Regions from separate parts of the Ensifer sp. SSB1 genome, predicted to be linked through region 2. Evidence: predicted binding sites of a transcription regulator. Region 2 holds the regulator's gene; each other region holds the start of a gene.
The links. The regulator PhoB, encoded in region 2, activates phosphate uptake and scavenging genes when phosphate is short. The targets are predictions, from matches to a motif close to TGTCATNNANCTGTCAT.
Positions count from the first base shown of each region.

Region 1 (5,477 bases), on a different contig from region 2:
GCGTGATGCCGAAGCGGCGGATTTCCTGTGCGGCCATGACCGTCGTCTGCGCGATCTCCTCGGCGCTCGGGCAGTAGCTCACATAGGTGTCGGTGAAGAAGGTGGCGCCGCGCTGGGAGATCAGCAGGCTGAGGGCCGAGAAGTCGAGCACGCCTTCACGCTTGCCGATGATCTGCGAAACGTCGCGCATGTGCCTGGAATAGCGGCCTTCGACGCCGCAGATCAGCGCATCGGCTTCGCCGCGCTTGACGGCAAGTGCGCCGATGACCGTCGTGTTGGTGCGCACGATGGTGCGGGCGGCTTCCGGGATGACGCCGAGACGGCCGACAAGGGCGAAGTAGTCCTCGACATAGTCGCGGTAGCGCGGGTCGCCTTCGGGGTTGACCACTTCGAAATCGACATCGGGACGGATGCGCAGGCCGTAGCGGCGCAGGCGGGTCTCGATGATCTGCGGACGGCCGATCAGGATCGGGCGGGCAGTACCCTCTTCGAGCAGCACCTGGGCGGCGCGCAGCACGCGCTCGTCTTCGCCTTCGGCAAAGATCACCCGGTTCTTCTGGGCGTTCTTGGCAGCCGCGAACACCGGCTTCATGATGAAGCCCGAACGGAAGACGAAGCGGTTCAGCTTGTCGAGATAGGCGTCATAGTCCTGGATCGGACGGGTGGCGACACCGCTTTCCTCAGCTGCCTTGGCGACGGCCGGCGCGATGCGCAGGATGAGGCGTTGGTCGAAGGGCGAGGGGATGAGGTAGTCCGGGCCGAAGACCGGGGTCTCGCCGGAATAGGCGCGGGCGGCAACGTCGGACGGCTCCTCGCGGGCGAGGCCGGCAATGGCGCGGACCGCCGCCATCTTCATTTCTTCGTTGATCGTGCTTGCGCCGCAGTCGAGCGCTCCGCGGAAGATGTGCGGAAAGCAGAGAACGTTGTTGACCTGGTTCGGAAAGTCCGAGCGGCCGGTGCAGATCATCGCGTCCGGGCGGGCGGCACGGGCGGCTTCCGGCATGATCTCCGGCGTCGGGTTGGCAAGCGCCATGATCAGCGGCTTTTCGGCCATCTGCACCAGCAGTTCCGGCTTCAGCACGCCTGCGGCGGACAGGCCGAGGAAGACGTCTGCGCCGCCGATGCTGTCGGCGAGAACGCGGTTGCTGCTGTCCTGCGCATAGATGGACTTCCACTCGTCCATCAACACTTCGCGCCCCTTGTAGACGAGGCCTTCGAGGTCGTGGACCCAGATGTTCTCGCGCTTGGCGCCGAGCGTCACGAGCAGGTTGAGACAGGCAAGTGCTGCCGCACCAGCGCCGGAGGTGACGATCTTTGCCTTGGCGATGTCCTTGCCGGCGAGTTCCAGACCGTTGAGGATGGCGGCGGCGACGATGATGGCGGTTCCGTGCTGGTCGTCATGGAAGACCGGGATCTGCATCTTCTCGCGCAGGCGCCGCTCGACTTCGAAGCACTCGGGCGCCTTGATGTCCTCGAGGTTGATGCCGCCGAAAGTCGGCTCCAGTGCCGAGATCACGTCGACCATGCGGTCGATGCTCGAGGCGTCGATCTCGATGTCGAAGACGTCGATGCCGGCGAACTTCTTGAACAGAACCGCCTTGCCTTCCATGACCGGCTTGGAGGCCAGCGGGCCGATATTGCCGAGGCCGAGCACGGCTGTGCCGTTGGAGATCACGGCAACCAGGTTGGCACGGGCGGTGAAATCCGCAGCCGTCTCCGGGTTGTCGCGGATGGCGATGCAAGGCGCGGCAACGCCTGGCGAATAGGCAAGCGCCAGGTCACGCTGGTTGCCGAGCGGCTTGGTGGGCTGGATTTCGAGCTTTCCCGGGCGAGGGTAACGGTGGAAGAATAGGGCCTGCTGGTCGATGTCGCCGCTGGCCGGACCTGTTTGGGATTTCGTTTTGTCGCCCGTGTTCATGCTCTCACATTCCTCATTCGTGGTCGTGCCTTTTGGCATGAATTCGGAGCGAGGTACAGTTTGCCGTGCTGATTTCGGGAGCCCGACAGGCAGCAAGGCGCTCATGTCATCTTCCTGAAACACGAGTCTGGTTTTCACGGAGGCAGGAAGCGTAACTAGAGACGAGGCTGGCATGACGGCGGCGCAGCAAGACAACTCCGTACGAAAGCTCAGGACGTTGTTCATCTCCGACGTCCATCTCGGCTCCAAGGCCGCCAAGACGGACTACCTGCTTGATTTCCTGCGGTACCACGAAGCCGAAACGATCGTGCTTGTCGGCGATATCGTCGACGGGTGGCGACTGAAGCGCAGCTGGTACTGGCCGCAGAACTGCAACGACGTCGTCCAGAAATTGCTGCGCAAGGCGCGCAAGGGTACGCGCATCGTCTATATCCCCGGCAATCACGACGAGTTCCTGCGCGATTTTCCCGGCGTGCACTTCGGCGGCATCGAGGTGGCGCAGCGCTATCTCCACGCCGGCGCCGACGGCCGCAAGTATCTCATCCTGCACGGCGACGAGTTCGATGTGGTGGTGCGCAATGCCCGTGTGCTGGCCTATCTCGGCGACTGGGCCTATGACACGGCGATCGCCATCAATATCGGCCTGGCCGCCATCCGCCGGCGTCTCGGCATGCCCTATTGGTCGTTCTCCTCCTGGGCCAAGCTCCAGGTGAAGCATGCGGTGAACTTCATCGGCGAGTTCCAGAAGGTGGTTGCCGACGAGGCTCGTCGCTACGACGCGCAGGGCGTGATCTGCGGACACATCCACCATGCCGTCATCGAGAACATCGGCGATATCCGCTACATCAACACCGGCGATTGGGTGGAAAGCTGTACCGCGATTGCCGAGCACCACGATGGCACGATGGAGCTCATCACCTGGCACCAGATGCGCGGCGGTGCCCTCGAGGGCGAAGCGTCGGGCGAAGCCGACAAGCTGCTTGCGCAATTGCTGACCCAGCGCGCCGCCTGACCCCAGAGGCGGCAGGCCGGTCCTGTCGCGAAAACTAGGTTATGGCGAGCCATGCCCGGGCTGTGCTAGAGATCACGTACAGCCATCCAGGTCAGCCGATGATTCCCTCCTCAGCGCCCGCATATGTGGGCCCTCCGCCGCGCCATTTCGCGCTTCGCATCGCCTTGCTCTTCTGCGCGCCGCTAATCGTCAACGGCTTCGCGATGCCGTATTTTCCGATGTGGCTCAGCACGCTCTCGATGACCGACTTCGAGATCGGCGTCGTGCTGGCGCTGCCGATGTTCGTGCGCGTCATCACCGCGCCGATCGCGGGCGTCATTGCCGACCGTCTCGGCGAGCGTGCGATCGTGCTGATCTGGTCCGGGTGCCTGTCGCTGGCGACCGCCCTGGTGCTCTTCTACTTCCGCGACTTCTGGCCGGTGCTGGTCATCTACACACTGCAATCGGCCGTCTATTCGCCCTATGTGCCGATCGTCGAGGCGATTGCGCTATCGGGCGTGCGCCGCTGGGGTTTCGATTATGCCCATATGCGGCTCTGGGGCTCGGTTGCGTTCATCGGAGCGACGATGATCGGCGGCTGGATGGTCGGTATCTTCGGCAGCGACATGGTGCTACCGGCCATGGCGATCGGGTTCGGGCTGACCATCGCCATGGCGTATGGGGCACCCCGGGTCGGCAAGCCCCGCCGGCCGTCACCGATCACCGCGCTCACCGAGCCGCCGCCGAAGTCGCTGCGACAGCTCGACCTGCAACTGCTGTTGATCGGTGTGACGCTGGTGAACGCCAGCCATGCGATGCTCTTCGCTTTCTCGGCGATCTATTGGCAGCACATCGGCTATAGCGGTACCGAAATCGGCCTGCTCTGGAGTGCGGGCGTGGCGGCTGAGGTGACGATGTTCATCTTCGCCAAGGCGATCAGCCGTCGTTTCAGCGTCTGGGTGATGATCCTGTCCGGCTGCTTTCTCGCCGTGGTGCGCTGGATCATCTTCCCGATGGATCTCGGCTTCAGCGGCTACTTCATCCTCCAGTGCTTCCATGCCTTCACCTATGCGATCATGCACACGGGCATGCAGCACAAGCTGGTGGAGCGGGTGGTGGAGTCGCAGGAGGCGTCCGCCCAGGGGCTCTATTTCTTCTATACCGGCATCTTCACCGCGATCTTCACGTTCCTGTCCGGCTATTTCTATGCCTGGTACGGTGTAAAGGGCTTCTACTCGATGTCGGTCGTTGCCTTTGCCGGCTGCTGCTTCGCGGTCGCCGCCTGGTACCTTCAGCCCCAGAGACGCGGTTCCGGCGGGAAGACCAGCGACGCCTCGTAGCGTAGGCCCGGCGTGCGATCTTCGGCGAGCAACAGCGGCCCGTCGAGGTCGACGAAATCGGCGCCCTGGGCGACAAGGATTGCCGGCGCCATCGCCAGCGAGCTGCCGACCATGCAACCGACCATGATCTTCAGGCCAAGTGCGGTCGCCTGATCGCGCATTCGCAGCGCCTCGGTGAGACCGCCGGTCTTGTCGAGCTTGATGTTGACGGCATCGTAGCGGCCGACGAGGGCGGCAAGGTCGCCGGTCGCGTGCACGCTTTCATCCGCGCAGATGGGGACGGGCCGGGCTATCGTCGCCAGTGCCTCGTCGCACCCGGCAGGGAGCGGCTGCTCGATCAGGTCGATGCGCTCCTCCGCGCAGATCGCAAAATGATAGGCAAGCGTTTCCGGCGTCCAGCCTTCATTGGCATCGAGAATGATGCGGCTCTTCGGCGCGCCGGCCCGTACGGCGCGGATACGCGCGGCATCGTCCGGCGTGCCGACCTTGATCTTGAGCAGGGCACGGTGGGCGTATTTTGCGGCCTGCTCGCGCATTGCATCCGGTTCGGCAAGCGACAATGTGTAGGCGGTGGTCAATTCCTGAGGCGAGGGAATGCCTGCAAGTATATGAACGGCCTTGTTTTTCTGCTTGGCCTCGAGATCCCATAGTGCGCAATCGACGGCGTTGCGGGCGGCACCCGGCTTCATCTGGCGCTGTAACTCGACGCGGCTGAGGCCCGCCTCGATATGCGGGCGTATGGCGGCAATCTCGGAAAGTACCGATTCGATCGTTTCGCCATAGCGTCCATAGGGCACGCACTCGCCGGCGCCGGTGTGGGTGCCGTCGCTGATTCGGCAGGTGACGACGCTTGCCGTCGTCTTGGAGCCACGCGAGATCGTGAAGGTGCCTGCGATCGGGAAATGTTCCACTGAAGCATCGAGGGAAAGTGACATGAAAGCGTCTCCGGCGAGCAATCTGAGGGTCCGGCATCGCCGCCGGCCCAACGTGCGGGTGACAGCTACGGTGCGAGCCGTTATGACGGTGCAAGCATTTACGAATCTTTACGGCGCCGCGCGTTGAGACGCATAAAGGTCGCTGTAACACTTTAGGTCTGCTGCATAATTCTGTCGTTAGGTCGATTTCGATTTAAAGGATTATGCGATCGCAAATCAGGAAAACCGAAACCACGTGACGCAATCCGCCCGCAAGCTTACCGCCGATGTCGAACTGGCCGAAAGTACCGGTG
Region 1 is NZ_JAEPRP010000075.1:15,321-20,797, forward strand. Features, by position in the region: gene I8N66_RS19070 (NADP-dependent malic enzyme) at 1-1,918, opposite strand, end outside; gene I8N66_RS19075 (UDP-2,3-diacylglucosamine diphosphatase) at 2,091-2,930, shown strand; gene I8N66_RS19080 (MFS transporter) at 3,029-4,249, shown strand; gene dgcA (N-acetyl-D-Glu racemase DgcA) at 4,201-5,184, opposite strand; gene I8N66_RS19090 (ABC transporter permease) at 5,420-5,477, shown strand, end outside.
Region 1: the regulator PhoB is predicted to act here: its motif matches at 2,023-2,039, upstream of I8N66_RS19075 (UDP-2,3-diacylglucosamine diphosphatase).

Region 2 (5,477 bases):
CTTCAAACTTCAGCGACGTGCCGAGCAGAACCGTGAGAACGACGGTCTCGGCAACAAGCCGCGCGACCGGCAGCGGATAATTGTGGCGCTCCAAAATAGCGTCGAGCATCGGGCCGAGCTGTACGGCACGGCCACGCACATCGAGGCCTTCCACCTGGAAAGGCACGACGTGATCGTCACCGGCGAAGTCGAACTCACCAAGCCCTGGCGTCATGTCAGTCATGTCTTGCTCCTTGCATCAGCCAACTGCGTTGCGCCAGGGACATTCCTATCCCTCGGCGCAACGTGCCCGCTGTCTCAATTGATCCCGCGATGAACGGATTGTCCACCGGGCATGTGCCGTTCGCCATTGCGCCGCACACCACCCATGGCAGTCAGCGCTTCACTGTTGCCAGGAGCGCCCCGCTTGCCGCCTAGATCGTGTCGAGCAGCCGCAATGTCAATAGCCGCCCACGCGCCTAGCAAAGCGCTGCCCCATCGGCCGGCCGCGCAGCGCTCATCCCTGCGAGCCGCTTAGACGAGGCCCATGCACCAGGCGATGATCGACTTCTGCGCATGCAGACGGTTTTCGGCCTCATCGAAGACCACAGACTGCGGGCCATCGATCACCTCGTCGGTTACCTCTTCGCCGCGGTGCGCCGGAAGGCAGTGCATGAACAGCGCATCGGAGGCCGCACGCTTCATCAGCTCCTCGTTGACCTGATAGGGCTGGAAGACGTTGTGACCGCGGGCGCGGTGTTCCTGGTTCATCGACACCCAGGTGTCGGTAACGACGCAGTTGGCATTGGCGACAGCCTGCTCGGCATCATGACACAGCAGGATCTCGCCGCCGTTGTTACGAGCCCAGTTCAGGATCTTGTCCTGCGGCTCGGAACCGAGCGGCACAGCCATGTTCATGCGATAGCCGAAACGGGCGGAGCCTTCGATCAGCGAGTGCAGCACATTGTTGCCGTCACCGGTCCAGGCGATCGTCTTGCCCTTCACCGATCCGCGATGCTCTTCGAAGGTCATGATATCGGCCATGATCTGGCAAGGATGCGTATCGTCGGTCAGGCCGTTGATAACAGGCACTGTCGCATGCTCGGCGAGCTCCAGAAGACGACGATGGTCGGTGGTGCGGATCATGATCGCGTCGACATAGCGCGACAGGACCTTGGCGGTGTCGCCGATCGTCTCGGCGCGGCCGAGCTGCATTTCGGTGCCCGAAAGAAACAGGGTCTCGCCGCCCAGCTGGCGCATGCCAACGTCAAAGGAGACGCGTGTACGGGTCGACGGCTTTTCGAAGATCATCGCCAGCATCTTGCCGGCGAGCGGCTTCTCGGCGGTTCCTGCCTTGGTCGCCGCCTTTCGGACGCGGGCATCGTCAATGATCGTCCGGAGATCGGCGGCCGTCATGGCCGAAAGATCGAGAAAATGTCTGGTGCCTGCCATCGTACTCGGTTCCTGTCTGAAAAATCGATCCCTGGTGCGCCACGCATTCCGCGTGAACGCACGAAGATCATTCTAACACCCTGTGTCGGCGTCGGTCCTATCCGTTAAGCGGCAGCGTTGCCGCCGGCCTTGCGCACTGCCTCGGCAGCGCGCTCGATGCGTGCGAGACCCTCGCGCGCTTCCTCCGCCGTCACCGTCAGCGGCGGCAGCAGGCGCAATACGTTGTCGCCGGCCGGTACGGCCAGGAGCTTCTCGGCGCGGATTTCCTTCAGGAGATCGGCCGAGGGACCCTTCACCTTGATGCCCAGCATCAGGCCATCGCCGCGGATGTCCTCAATGACATCCGGGAAGCGGTCCTTCAGCGAGGCAAGGCCCTGGCGGAACACGAGCGCGACATCCCGCACATGGCCGAGGAAACCGTCCGCGAGGATGACGTCGAGCACGGCGTTGCCGACGGCCATGGCCAACGGGTTGCCGCCATAGGTGGAGCCATGCGTGCCAGCCACCATGCCGGCAGCCGCTTCTTCCGTCGCAAGGCAAGCGCCGAGCGGGAAACCGCCGCCGATGCCCTTGGCCACGGCCATGATATCCGGGCGGATACCCGACCATTCATGGGCGAACAGCTTGCCGGTACGGCCGACGCCGGTCTGAACCTCGTCAAGGATCAGGAGCAGGCCGAACTCGTCGCAGAGCGCGCGCAATTCCTGCATGAACTCCTTGGTCGCCGGACGGATGCCGCCCTCGCCCTGGATCGGTTCGATCAGGATCGCAGCGGTCTCCTCGGTGATCGCATTCTTGACGGCTGCGATGTCACCAAACGGAACCTGGTAGAACCCCGGCGCCTTCGGCCCGAAACCTTCGATGTATTTCTGTTGGCCGCCGGCGGCGATCGTCGCGATCGTGCGGCCGTGGAAGGCACCCTCGAAGGTGATGACGTGAAACTTCTCGGGCTGCCCCTTGGCGAAGTGATAGCGCCGCGCCGTCTTGATCGCGCATTCCAGCGCTTCCGCACCGGAATTGGTGAAGAAGACCCGATCGGCAAAGGTGACGGCCGCCAGGCGACGCCCAAGGCTTTCCTGGCCAGGAACCTCGTACAGGTTGGAAAGGTGCCAGACCTTCTCGGCCTGCGCCTTCAGTGCCTCGACGAGGTGCGGATGCGCATGACCAAGCGAGTTCACGGCAACGCCGGCAGCGAAGTCGAGGTAGCGCGAGCCATCTTCGGCAATCAGCCAGACGCCCTCTCCTCGCTCGAAACGCAACGGCGCGCGCATGTAGGTGTCATAAAGCGGCGTGGTTGCAGTCATGCGAGGCTCTCCTTACTCCAGTCGACATCGATCCCGCGGCTTCGTGCGGCCCGATAAAAACCAAAAATGCCGCCTTGCGGCGGCGCAGGCACTATTCCCATTTCGCACTGCAATGTCAACAAAACCAAGCCTTGCAGCGCGATGACAAGGCCCGTTTCCCTGCGGCGAAAAAATCAGTCGGAAGGGCTTGCAAAAATGCAACGCTGATCGAGCAAGTTGGGGAAAACTACGAATTCGATTCGGCTCGATTCCCCGGACTCTTGCCACGGAGTCCGACGGTCAGTACGTTAACATTCAATTACTAGACGCATGCGGCGGACCTAGTCACCAAAAGAGTTATCGCGTTTGCAACCTCGGGGTTCAGCCGGGGTGCGGTGAGGGATTCTGCCATCCCCAACGCTGAGAACGGAGAGTGCAGAGATGAACTGGACTGACGAGCGGGTGGAGAAACTGAAGAAGCTTTGGTCCGAGGGCCTGAGCGCTAGCCAGATCGCGGCACAGCTCGGCGGTGTCAGCCGTAACGCTGTCATCGGCAAGGTTCATCGCCTGAGCCTCCCGGGACGCGCCAAGGCTGGCGGCAGCACCACCGCTGCGGCCCGTCCGAAGCGGCCGACCTCGGCCCCGCGCGCACCGAACTACGCCGCGCGCGTTGCGACCCGCACCGTTGCCCGTCCGTCCGGCGCCACGGTTCTCAAGGAAGAGATCGAAGTCGATCTCGTGGCCGAGCAGGATTTCAGCATCAGCACCGACGTGGTCGTGCCGATGTCGCGCCGCCTCGAGCTGACCCAGCTCACCGAGCGCACCTGCAAGTGGCCGATCGGCGACCCGCTGAAGGAAGAGTTTCACTTCTGCGGCAATGACTCGCCGGAGTCGTCGCCCTATTGCAGCTTCCATGCACGGCTTGCTTACCAGCCCTCGGCCGAGCGTCGACGGATGCGCTAAGGCGCCGCGCGGGAACAAAAGGAAAAGGGGCCGATCGGCCCCTTTTTTATTGGCTTCAATTTGCCATTCTCAGCTTTCGAGCGAGTATCCGGCGCCGCGGACCGTGCGAATGACGTCGGGCATGGTCGAGAAGTTCAACGCCTTGCGCAGGCGGCCGACATGGACGTCGACGGTACGCTCATCGACATAGATGTCATGGCCCCAGACGCCGTCCAGGAGCTGCGAGCGCGAGAAGACGCGGCCCGGAGAGGACATCAGGAACTCCAGCAGGCGGAACTCCGTCGGCCCCAGGCGAACTTCGCGGCTACGGCGATGAACGCGATGGGTTTCCCGGTCGAGCTCGATATCGCCGCAGCGCAGCAACGTCGAGAGCACTTCAGGCTTCGCCCGGCGCAGCATCGCCTTGACGCGAGCCATCAGCTCCGGCGTCGAGAACGGCTTGACCACATAGTCGTCTGCCCCGGTCGCCAGACCACGAACGCGCTCGCTCTCTTCGCCGCGCGCCGTCAGCATGATGATCGGCAGTCGCTCCGTTTCCGGGCGTTGGCGCAGCCGACGGCACAGCTCGATGCCGGAGACGCCAGGCAGCATCCAGTCGAGGATGAGGAGATCGGGCAGACGTTCCTGAAGCCGGATCTCTGCCTCGTCACCCCTGAGGATCGTATCGACGTCGAAGCCTTCCGCTTCCAGATTGTAACGCAGCAGGACGCTCAGCGCCTCTTCGTCCTCGACCACGGCGATTTTTGGCAACATCAGGTAACCACTCCTTACCGTGAGCGCCGTGCGGGTCCAGTGGACCGACCGGCGCTCAGACACTCTAAATCTGGAGCACAACCGCCGTTTTCAAAGGCGGTGCGAAAGCCGCGTGCTTCAGATACAGGAATTCGGGGCCGCGACCGAAGCCGCGACCGGATGATATTCATGGGGCATGCATTGCGAACGCGCGTTCGGCGCTAGAAGGGATGGGGAAGTGTATATGTAACTCCCCTCGCATCCCGCTCTAACCTAGTCGTTGACCGAGCCCAACGTCGACGTGTTGTCATCCTTCGGACGCTCGCCTTCCGGCTGGGCACCCGTAGCCATGTAGTAGATCGTCTCGGCGATGTTGGTCGCGTGGTCACCGATACGCTCGATGTTCTTGGCGCAGAACAGAAGATGTGTGCAGGGCGTGATGTTGCGCGGATCTTCCATCATGTAGGTCAGCAATTCGCGGAACAGCGAGGTGTAGATCGCATCGATCTCCTCGTCGCGCTCACGGATGCTGTTGGCCTTTTCCGGCGAGCGCGAGGCATACACGTCGAGCACTTCCTTGAGCTGCACCAGCGCGAGCTCGGCGAGGTGCTCGAGACCGCGGGCGAGCTTGCGCGGGATGCCGGAACCGGCAACCGCGATCACGCGCTTGGCGGTGTTCTTGCCGAGGTCGCCGACACGCTCCAGATCGGAGGCGATGCGGATCGACCCCATGATCTCGCGAAGGTCGGCGGCGACCGGCTGGCGCTTGGCGATCGTGACGATCGCCTTCTCGCCGATCTGGCGCTCGGCATCGTCGAGGACGGTGTCGTCCGAGATCACCTTCTGCGCGAGAGCCAGGTCGGAATTGACCAGGGCGCGAACGGATTCGGCGACCATCTGCTCTGCGAGACCGCCCATCTCCGAGATGCGGCGCGTCAGGTACTTCAGTTCTTCGTCATAGGCGGACATGATATGCATGGACATGATCGTCGATCCTTACAGGCGCTTTCCAGTTACTGTTGCAGCCTTATGCGGCCTCAGCCGAAGCGGCCCATGATGTAATCCTGG
Region 2 is NZ_JAEPRP010000005.1:21,652-27,128, reverse strand. Features, by position in the region: gene I8N66_RS02030 (Hsp33 family molecular chaperone) at 1-223, opposite strand, end outside; gene argF (ornithine carbamoyltransferase) at 514-1,431, opposite strand; gene I8N66_RS02020 (aspartate aminotransferase family protein) at 1,536-2,735, opposite strand; gene I8N66_RS02015 (GcrA family cell cycle regulator) at 3,156-3,677, shown strand; gene phoB (phosphate regulon transcriptional regulator PhoB) at 3,747-4,430, opposite strand; gene phoU (phosphate signaling complex protein PhoU) at 4,683-5,396, opposite strand; gene pstB (phosphate ABC transporter ATP-binding protein PstB) at 5,447-5,477, opposite strand, start outside.

Region 3 (5,477 bases), on a different contig from region 2:
GACGGGTCAGGCGACCATCGCGCATGGCCGAGGCAAGCGCGATCTTGATGTTGACCTCGACGTCCGACGAGTTCACGCCGGCCGAGTTGTCGATGGCATCCGAGTTGCAGCGGCCGCCATTGAGGCCGAAGCCAATACGGCCCTTCTGGGTGACGCCAAGGTTGGCGCCTTCGCCGATGACGCGGGCGCGGACCTCTTCGGCCGCCACGCGAATGGCGTCGTTGGCGCGATCGCCGACTTCAGCATCCGTTTCGTTGCTGCCGCGCACATAGGTGCCGATACCGCCGAACCAGAGCAGATCGACCTGGCTCTTCAGGATCGCGTTCATGATCTCGAAGGGCGTTGCCTTCTGCTTGTCGAGGCCGATGGCTGCCATCGCCTGCGGCGTCAGCGTCACCGATTTCTCCGCACGCGAAATGATCATCGCGCCTTCCGAAAGCGTCTTGCGGTCATAGTCCTGCCAGCTCGAACGCGGCAGGGCGAACATGCGCTTGCGCTCAGCAAAGGAGCCATCGATATCCGGATTCGGATCGATGAAGATATCGCGGTGATCGAAGGCCGCGATCAGGCGGATCTTTTCAGACAAAAGCATGCCGTTGCCGAAGACGTCGCCCGACATGTCGCCGACGCCGGCAACCGTGAAGGGCGTCGTCTGGATGTCGGTGTCCATCTCGCGGAAGTGCCGCTTGACGGTTTCCCAGGCGCCGCGAGCGGTGATGCCCATCTTCTTGTGGTCGTAACCTGCCGAACCACCCGATGCGAAGGCGTCGTCGAGCCAGAAGCCCGCTTCCTGCGCCAGGCCGTTGGCCGTGTCGGAGAAGGTCGCGGTGCCCTTGTCGGCGGCAACGACGAAGTAGGGGTCGTCGCCGTCATGGCGCTGCGTATCGGCCGGCGGCACGACGTCCTGGCCGACGATGTTGTCGGTGACCGACAGAAGCGTGCGGATGAAGGTCTTGTAGGCTTCGGTACCAGCCTTGAAGATTTCGTCGCGGGTGCCGCCGACCGGAAGCAGCTTCGGATAGAAGCCGCCCTTGGCGCCGACGGGCACGATAACGGCGTTCTTGACCTGCTGCGCCTTCACCAGGCCGAGCACTTCCGTGCGGTAGTCCTGGGCGCGGTCCGACCAGCGAAGGCCGCCACGGGCGACTTTGCCGAAGCGCAGGTGCACGCCCTCGACCTCGGTGCCGTAGACGAAGATTTCGCGGAACGGGTGCGGTTCCGGCAAACCGTCGAGCTGCTTCGGGTCCAGCTTGAAGGCAAGGACCGCGCGCGGCTTGCCGTCGACGTCATGCTGGAAGTAGTTGGTCCGAAGCGTTGCTTCGATCGCGTTGACGTAGCGGCGCAGAATCCGGTCTTCGTCGAGGCTCGGAACCGCCGAGAGCGCGTCTTCGATCGCGGACAGCAGCGCGTTGCACTTCTTGGCGCGCGGCTTGTCCTCGAGCTTCGGATCCATGCGGGTCACGAACAGCTTGAAGATGTCGGCGGCAATTGCCGGATACTTGTTCAGGGTGTCGGCGATATAGCCCTGTGAGTAGGTGATGCCGGCCTGGCGCAGATAACGGGCATAGGCGCGCAGCACTGTCACTTCGCGGGCGTTGAGGCCCGCAAGCAGGATCAGCCGATTGAAGTTGTCGTCCTCGATCGAGCCGTTCCAGGCGGCCAGGAAGGCTTCTTCCAGGGCCGGGCCGGTCTTGTCGAGGTTCAGCGCGTGTCCGTCGCGGTGGATTAGCTCCATGTCGTGCAGCACGACCTTGCGCTGTTCTTCGCCGTGGGCGTTGACGCCGATGTCATAGGTCTGCTCGCTGATCACCCGGAAGCCGAGGTTTTCGAGCAGCGGCACGCGGCGCGACAGCGATACCGGTTCGCCGGCGTGGAAGATCTTCAGCTCGGCCGTATCGGCACGCATGACCGCGCGGGGATAGTTGTAGAACGAGATCCGGATCGGATCCGGGCCCTTGCACGCCGCGATATCGGCCAGATCAGCATAGGCCTCCGCCGGCGTGAAGAACGACTGGTAGGCATTGTCGACATCAAGCTCGATGCCGTCCTTGCGGGCGAGCAGGTCGAACCGGTCGATCCAGCGGGTGACGATGCCGCGCACCGCTTCTTCGAGCTTGGCCTGCGGAATGCGCGGCGTCTTGCCGGCGGAGCGGCCGATGATGAAGTGGACACGGGCGAGGCCCCCTTCCGGGAAGGCCGGATAGTAGGCGGAGACGCGGCCGTCATAGACCGTCTTCAGGTAGTCGCCGATCTTTTCGCGGACATCCGAATCGTACTGTTCGCGCGGCACAAAGACGATGACCGAGACGAAACGGTCGAAATGGTCGATCCGCGGCAGGACGCGGATGCGCGGCCGGTCGCCGAGTTCGTTGATCTGCTCGCAGAAGGCGGCAAGCAGGCCGACATCGATCTGGAACAGGTCGTCGCGCGGATAGGATTCCAGCGTGTTGGCGAGCATCTTGCCGGAGTGGCTCTGCGGGTCGTAGCCAAAATGATCGACGATCTTCTCGATCTTGTGGCGCAACAGCGGAATTTCTGCTGCCTGGCGCGTATAGGCGGTCGAGGTGAACAGGCCGACGATGCGCAGTTCCCCGGTGACATTGCCGTCGGCGTCGAACCGCTTGATACCGATATAGTCCATATAGGCGCGCCGATGCACGACGGACTTCACGTTGGCCTTGGTAACGATCAGGAAATCCGGGCCGTCCAGGAAGGCGAGGATTTCAGGTGTGGTCAGCACCGCGTCCTTGCCCTGGCGCAAGACGCGCACGTCGGGGTTGGAAAGGATGCCGAGGCCCCTGCCCTTGCCGCGTTCGACGGCTGCCTTCTCGCCCTTGCCCGAATAGGTGTATTCGCGCATGCCGAGGAAGGTGAAGTTGTTGTCTCGCAGCCAGCGAAGGAAGGCGAGCGCCTCGTCGCGGTCGCTCTTCTTGCGCGACGCGTTGTAGGCTTCGAGCTCCTGCATGGCCTGGTCAAGCAACGTCGTCATCGCCGGCCAGTCGTGCACGGTCTGATGGACCTGCTCCAGCACGTCGCGGATACGGTTGCTGAGTTGTTCGGCCTCGACCGGGGCCAGCTTCGTCAGGTGGATCTGGATGTGGCTGACGCGGTGCGACGGATCGCTTTCCTCTTCCGGATCGAAGAGCTTTGCCGGTTTGCCCGGTTCCTTGACCAGAATGGGGTGGATCGCGAGGTGAATGTCGCGGTGCGTGCTGGTGATTTCCCCCATGATCGAATCATAGAGGAAGGGCATGTTGTGCTCGGTGATCGCGATGATCGAGACCTCGGTGCCGCCAGGTGCGACGCCTTCGACGCTTTCGACCGAAACCTGTGGCTTGCCACCGTCCCAGCGGGTGAGTTCCCGATGCGCGTGGGCTGCAATCAGCGCCAGCATGTCCGCCGAATAAAGATCGAGGTCGTCGTTGCTGGCCCCACCGAAGAGGATCTCCGGCGCCAGCCCGTCGACGCCCAGTTTGATGGCGGCCGCCTTTGCTGCGTCGATGTGTCTGTCCCGCTTCGGATTGTATTTCACGCCCATGAAGTCTCTCCCATTCATGATAGGCCAAACCCTATCAGAACCATGGCTAATGGCGACCGCTTTTTACGCCGATTTCGGCAAAATCGAGCCAAAAATTGGAGAATTTCACGTGAAAACAGCTTAAATCCATTTAAATCGAAGGCAAATTCGCGAAAATTGCTCGAAAATCGATGAAAAAGCACGAAAACGCTAGCGGCTTCGACTGGACCTATCTGCCATCGCCTGTTGACAGGGCAGTGACAGTCGGGTGATCAGAGTTTCTAGACCGAAGGATTGGACTCGTCGATGCCCGAAATGCCCTCCCTGCCCGGTGCCGTCATCGTCATCTCGAGCCATGTCGTGCGTGGCAAGGTCGGCAACCGGGCCGCGGTCTTCGCGCTGGAGACACTGGGGCACCCGGTCTGGGCCTTGCCGACAGTCATTCTCCCCTGGCATCCCGGGCACGGACGCTCGACCCGCGTCACCATCTCGGACGCGGATTTCCAGTCGGTGATCGACGATCTCATTGCTGCGCCCTGGGTCGACGAGGTGCGCGCCGTGCTTTCCGGCTACCTCGGCTCGGCCGGACAGGCTGAAGGCGTTTCCCGGCTGGTGACGGCGCTGAGGGAGCGCAATCCCAAGCTGATCTATGCATGCGATCCTGTTATTGGCGATGCCGGCGGGCTCTATGTTCCGGAGGCGACCGCGACGGCCATTCGCGACCAGTTGCTGCCGCTTGCCAATCTGGCGACGCCGAACCGCTTCGAGCTGGCCTGGCTTGCGGGCGCGACGCTGGAAACGAATACGGCGATCCTCGATGCCGCGCTCGGCCTCGGCCCGGCCCGCGTGCTGGTGACATCGGCGGTGCCGATGATGAGCGGCGGTACAGGCAATCTCTTCCTTTCGGGCAATCACGCGCTGCTCGCCGAACATCGGCTCGTCGAGAACCCGCCAAACGGTACTGGAGACTTGCTGACCGCCGTCTTCCTGGCGCGACTTCTCGAAGGATTGTCGGAGGAGCGTGCATTGCAAATGGCGACCGCGAGCGTATTTGAAATCATCGCCCGCAGCGTCAAGCGCGGGGCGGATGAACTGACGATCGAGCAGGATGCGTCCAGCCTTTCGACGCCGATGGCGATGGTGCAGATGCGCCGGCTGGTGCATCCCAATCAGATACGGCGAAAATAGAAGAAGCTGTTCATCGACGATGCCTGGAAGACATTGTGGATTGAACTTTGGATCATGATGACTTTCATGACTCGGAGCTGGACGCGGGCGAAAGCCGGCACCCAGCCCGAAGCAGCAGCGGAGCAACCGATGGACAAGCAGCAGCAGCGTTTTCCGGATCACCTTCTGAACGGCTACCACAACTTCATGAACGGCCGTTTCAGCGAACAGCAGAAGCGCTACAAGGCGCTGGCGGAAACCGGCCAGAAACCGAGGACGATGGTCGTCGCCTGTTGCGATTCGCGCGCCGCGCCGGAAACTATCTTCGATAGCGGGCCGGGCGAACTCTTCGTCGTGCGCAACGTCGCCAATCTCATGCCACCCTACGAGCCCGACGGTCACTACCATTCGACTTCGGCGGCGCTCGAGTTCGCCGTGCAGTCTCTGCGTGTCAGCGATATCGTCGTGATGGGCCATGGCCGCTGCGGCGGTATCAAGGCGGCGCTCGATCCGGATGCCGAGCCGTTGTCGCCGGGTGACTTCATCGGTCGCTGGATGAACCTGCTGAAGCCGGCCGCCGAGCAGATCCAGAGCAACGACGTCATGACCCAGGGGGAGCGGCAGCGCGCGCTGGAGCGGGTCTCGATCCGCAACTCCCTCGCCAACCTGCGCACCTTCCCCTGCGTCCAGATTCTGGAAGCCAAGGGCAAGCTGCATCTGCATGGCGCCTGGTTCGACATCTCGACCGGCGAGCTCTGGGTCATGGATCCCACGACCGGCGACTTCTCCCGTC
Region 3 is NZ_JAEPRP010000030.1:7-5,483, reverse strand. Features, by position in the region: gene I8N66_RS10175 (NAD-glutamate dehydrogenase) at 1-3,538, opposite strand, end outside; gene pdxY (pyridoxal kinase PdxY) at 3,824-4,705, shown strand; partial or broken gene I8N66_RS10165 (carbonic anhydrase) at 4,835-5,477, shown strand, end outside.
Region 3: the regulator PhoB is predicted to act here: its motif matches at 3,764-3,780, upstream of I8N66_RS10175 (NAD-glutamate dehydrogenase).

Region 4 (5,477 bases), on a different contig from region 2:
GACTGTCCGACGAACGAATTCCTGATCGCCACGCTTGAGGATTTCTTCGTCCACCAGCCTGGCATGCTCGTCCGCCGCAGCCTCTATGACGCTGCCGGGGCATTCGATGAAGCACTGCCGCGATCCGTGGACTACGACATGCTGATCAGGCTTTCTCTCCTCGGCAAGGCGGCTTCGACCGCCAATGTCATCTTTCACCAGCGCCTGCACGACGGCGACCGGGGACCGGCGGCGAGCCGTTTCCAGGCGCAGCGACGCGATCAAAACTGGATCAGCAATGATGCGCTGATCTTCGATCGTTTGCACCAGACCTTGCCGCTCACCGACTATCTGCCGTCGCGGCGCATCGAGAGTGGCGATGAAGAGCGCAGCGCGCTCCTGCAGCGGGGTGCGATCATGGCCCGCAAGAAGCGCTGGGACATCGCCATCTCCGACTTCGGTCGCGCTCTTGAGCAAAGCCGGAGTCCGCTGACGCCCTATGAAAAGCGCATCCTCCGGCGCGCGACTGGATCGAAATACGACTGCGACGAGGTCTTCGGGAATGCCCTGATCGACGAAGGACTGCGCTCGCTCAGCGGCAGTTTTCCGCCGGGGCGCGAACTCGCCCGTTCGCTCGCCCGCGGCCTTGTCTGGAGAGCGCGCCAAGCCGCGGCGCAGGGTCAGCTCAAGCGCAGTTCGCGCATCGCCGCCCAGGCCTGTCGTTGGGCCGCCGCGTCCTGGGGCTGATTTCCAAGCGAGAGTTGTGGCCACGAACCTCGCGCGCCGATTGAAGCCGCCAGCGAAACCTGACAGGAATACGTCCGGGAGGACGGTTCATGTATTATGCAATCTTGGCTTACCACACGGCAGGCGTGGTCGAATCCTGGAGCGCGGAAGAGGACGCGGCCCTGATGTCCGACCTTCTCGAGGTTCATGAGCGCTTCGTTCAGCAGAAAGCCTTCGGACCGGCCGCGCGGCTCGGGCCTGCCGAAGGTGCGGTGACGCTCAGGGGCCAGGGCGAAGGCATCGTCACCGACGGACCTTTCGCCGAGACCAAAGAGCAACTGCTGGGCCTCTACGTCGTGGACTTTCCGACGATCGACGCAGCCATAGCGGCTGCACGCGAGCTGCGGCGCAGCAATCCTACCGCGATCTACGAGATCCGGCCGATCGCCCTCTATGTTCCGGGGGCAACCTTGGAGCCTGGCACCGAGGGCTAGGAATCACGCGGCGGTAGCGCCCCGGGAGCGCCCTGGCTACCGCCCCGATCCCATTCGGATCAGCACGCAATCACGCGGAAGGTGACCAATCGCGCCTGCGCCCGGGCTGCGACGTTCACATTTGATTAACCCAGCCCGCGTGGGCGTGAACTGTAACAGAACTTACAACAAACTGACATTTCGCTTTCATGAAGCGCCGCTATGGCAGGTGTCATACCGATGACCGGTCTCCCCGAAAGAGGACCTGCTAGAAATGTTTCAGTTGAAGAGTGTAACCCGCCAGTTCGGCAAGAGGACAGCCGTGAGTTCGGTTACCTTCGACATTCCCCAAGGCCAGATGGTCGGCGTAATCGGCCGCTCGGGCGCCGGCAAGTCGACGCTGCTGCGCATGATCAATCGCCTCGTCGACCTGTCTTCGGGCTCGATCGTCTATGACGGCACCGAGGTCTCGTCGCTTCGCGGCGCAGCGCTTCGCAACTGGCAGCGCGACTGCGCCATGATCTTCCAGCAGTTCAACCTGGTGCCGCGCCTCGACGTGCTCACCAATGTGCTGCTCGGCCGCCTCAACCACCGTTCGACGGTCTTAAGCATCCTCAACATGTTCACCCGCGAAGAACGCATCATGGCGATCGGCGCGCTGGAACGCCTCGGGATCGAGCAGACGGCCCTGCAGCCGGCCGGCACGCTTTCCGGCGGCCAGCAACAGCGCGTCGCGATCGCCCGCGCCCTGATGCAGCAGCCGAAGGTTCTGCTCGCCGACGAGCCGATCGCCTCGCTTGACCCGCTGAACGCCAAGATCGTCATGGATGCGCTGCGTGACATCAACGAGCGCGACGGCATCACAGTCATCACCAACCTTCATACGCTCGATACCGCGCGCAATTATTGCGAACGCATCATCGGCATGGCGCACGGCCGCGTCGTCTTCGACGGTCAGCCCAAGGATCTGACGGCGGCAGCCGTTGCTGAGATCTACGGCGCCGATACGGGCATCGAGGAATCGATGACCTCCACCAGCATCAACATTCCGGCGGCTGAGCCGCAGGAAGAAACGGCATCGGCCGGCCTCAAGCCGCTGGCACTGGCCGGCATCTGACGCCCGCCAGGATCGAAAGCCCGCGTCAAGGGCACCTCTTTGAAACCCAATAGATCCGGCCGAGCCGGACACACGGGAGAACCTTATGCTGAAAAAAGCTCTTCTGAGCGCCGTCGCTCTCCTCGCCCTCGTCGGCCACGCACAGGCTGAAGACCTCAAGGATTTCCGCATCGGCATCCTCGGCGGCGAAAACGAAGCCGACCGCCTGCGCAACTTCCAGTGCCTCGTCGACAAGCTGCCGGCTGCGATCGGCGTCGAGAAGGTCTCGCTGTTCCCGGCTGCCGACTATGACGGCGTTATCCAGGGCCTGCTCGGCGGCACGCTCGACTACGCCGAACTCGGCGCTTCCGGCTACGCCAAGATCTATCTGGCCAAGGCTGACGCCGTCGAGCCGATCCTGACGACCGTTCAGACCGACGGCTCGACCGGCTACCACTCGATCATGGTTGCCCGCAAGGATTCCGGCATCACCAAGCTCGAAGACCTGAAGGGCAAGAAGCTCGGCTTCGCCGATCCGGACTCGACCTCTGGCTACCTCGTCCCGCTCGTTACCCTGCCGGAAGCAATCGGCGCGCCGGTCAAGGAATTCTTCGGTGAGACCGGCTTCGGCGGCGGTCACGAAAACCTGGTTCTCGAAGTCGTCAAGGGCACCTTCGATGCCGGCACGACCTTCGGCTCGGGCGTCGGCGAATTCAAGGACGGCTACACCTCGGGCAACCTGAAGAAGATGGTCGACAAGGGCATCCTCGACATGAACGACCTGGTCGAACTCTGGAAGTCGCCGCTGATCCCGAATGGCCCGGTCGTCGTGCGCACCTCGATGAACGACGACATGAAGGCGAAGTTCAAGCAGTTCATGCTCGACCTGCCGAAGACCGACGCCGCGTGCTTCTCGGCCATCCAGGGTGGCGATTTCACCGGCTTCACCGAAGTCAACGTCGACTTCTACAAGCCGATCATCGACGCCCGCAAGGCAACGATCGGCGGCTGATAGACCGCATACCTTGGGAACGCTGGCCGCCCAAACGGCCAGCGTTTCCTTGTTTGAAGGGGTGCTCCGCGCCCATCCTCAGCGGATGTCTATCGCTTAGTTTTCACGCATTTCCTGATGGAAGGCCGCATGGCGCTTTCCTGGAAATGCCATAGAGGCCGGCGCGAGCCGGAACGATCATGGCAACTTCCCTGCTCCCGCGGCATCTGAGCGACAACGGCGCCGTCATTGAGCGCCACTGGCAGGAACTCAGTTCCCGCCGTAGGCTCTATTCCTGGCTCGGCTTCGGCGTTCTCTTCCTGGCTCTTTCGGGCTCGCTTTGGTTCGCCAACGATTCCAACGCCGGCAAGTTCTTCGATCGCCTGCCGCATTTCTTCGACTTCGTCGGAGACCTCGCGCCGCGTGACGGGCTGGAAATCTTCCGCGCCATGTTCGACCTGCCCTCGCCCTATGACGACGGCAGCTTCAAGTACAACTATCCCGAAGGCCGGCTCTACCTGACCGAGAGCTTCTACATTCCCGAATATGTGCACAAGATGCTGGAGACCGTGAACATCGCGATCTTCTCCACTGTCATCGGCACCGCACTCGGCTTCGTGCTTTGCTTCCTCGCCGCGCGCAACCTGATGCCCAACCCCTGGATCCGTGGCTTTGTTCGCCGCATCATGGAGATCCTGCGCGCCTTTCCGGAAGTCGTAATTGCCGGCTTCTTCCTCGCGATCCTTTCGCTCGGGCCCATTCCCGCGATCGCTGCGGTCTCGATCCATACGATCGGTGCGCTCGGCAAGCTCTTCTACGAAGTGGTCGAAAACGCCGACATGAAACCCGACGAAGGCCTGCGCGCCGCCGGCGGCAACTGGATCGAGCGCGTCTGGTTCGGCATGGTGCCGCAGGTACTGCCGAACTTCACCAGCTATTTCCTCCTGCGCCTCGAGATTAATGTGCGCGCCTCGACCATCATCGGCGCCGTCGGCGGCGGTGGCATCGGCGAGTTGCTGCGCCTCTCGATCGGCCAGGGCCACCAGGCGAAAACGCTTGCGATCGTCATTCTGCTTTTCGCGACCATTTTCGCTGTCGACCAGTTTTCCGCCTGGCTCCGCCGTCGCCTTGTTGGCGAACAGTCCTTCCAGCTGGCCCAGTAGGTGCACGCATGACCACGACCACACGATTGAACCCGATGGAAATGGATGCGATCGCGAACCGCCATCCAGAACTCCTGAAATCCTCTACCTCCAAGCGCGTACGCACGGCAGCGGTTACCGGCGGTATCATCGTATATCTCATCTTCAGCTGGTGGTTCTTCTCGATCGGACAGGTGCTGGGCAATGCCAACTGGGGCATCGCCGGCACCTACCTCGCCGATTGGGTTTCCTACGAGGTACGCCCGGAAATCCACATCGCCCCTGACCGGACGATGAGCCTCAATTATCAACGAAATTCGCCGCTCGGACCGAACCCCAGTCCGGACTGGGTCGAACTCGACAAGGAAACGGTAACGCGCCGCGTTGAAATTCCGGCTTCGGCAACACAGGCGGCAAAGCCGAAGGCAAGCTCTTCCTTCAGCTTCATGACGCCAGGCTCTGCACTGGGGGGCGCGACCACCGCCGAAGCTCCGAACCGGGTCGAAACCCGAACGGAAGAGGTGCTGACGCGCGTCGTTGTTACCTATGACCGCTCGACCAGGATCGAGATCGCCGACAGCCTGGTCAAGGCAACCCATGGCGGCGAGACCTTGGTGATGGCCGTAGACGGCGCCGACAGAGTGACACCGCAGGGAACGCTGCCCACCTGGGCAACGCAGAAGCGCCCCGGCGAGAAGATCGTGCTTGCTTTTGGCGCCACCGGCTGGGCGGAAGTCGAAGGTGACGAGGTTTCCATCCGCAACCGCTTCTTCGGCTGGGCGAATTTCCTCTTCGATACCAACTCGCCCTTCTTCGGCAAGAGCTACGGCGAAGTCACTTCGCTCATCATGTCCGGCGAGCGGATCGATCCGGCGCGTTCCAATCTTTCACTCGCCTGGAACAACATCCTCTACAATGCCGAGTGGCAGCATCTGGATGTCTGGACGAAGCTCCTGCAGACCGTCGTCATGGCCTTCGTCGGCACGCTCTTTGCGTCGCTGATCGCCTTCCCGCTCTGCTTCCTTGCCGCCCGCAACATCACACCGAGCTTTATGACCAATCAGTTGGTC
Region 4 is NZ_JAEPRP010000034.1:27,869-33,345, reverse strand. Features, by position in the region: gene I8N66_RS11205 (glycosyltransferase) at 1-726, shown strand, start outside; gene I8N66_RS11200 (YciI family protein) at 816-1,199, shown strand; gene phnC (phosphonate ABC transporter ATP-binding protein) at 1,453-2,295, shown strand; gene phnD (phosphonate ABC transporter substrate-binding protein) at 2,381-3,286, shown strand; gene phnE (phosphonate ABC transporter, permease protein PhnE) at 3,466-4,428, shown strand; gene phnE (phosphonate ABC transporter, permease protein PhnE) at 4,437-5,477, shown strand, end outside.
Region 4: the regulator PhoB is predicted to act here: its motif matches at 1,373-1,389, upstream of phnC (phosphonate ABC transporter ATP-binding protein).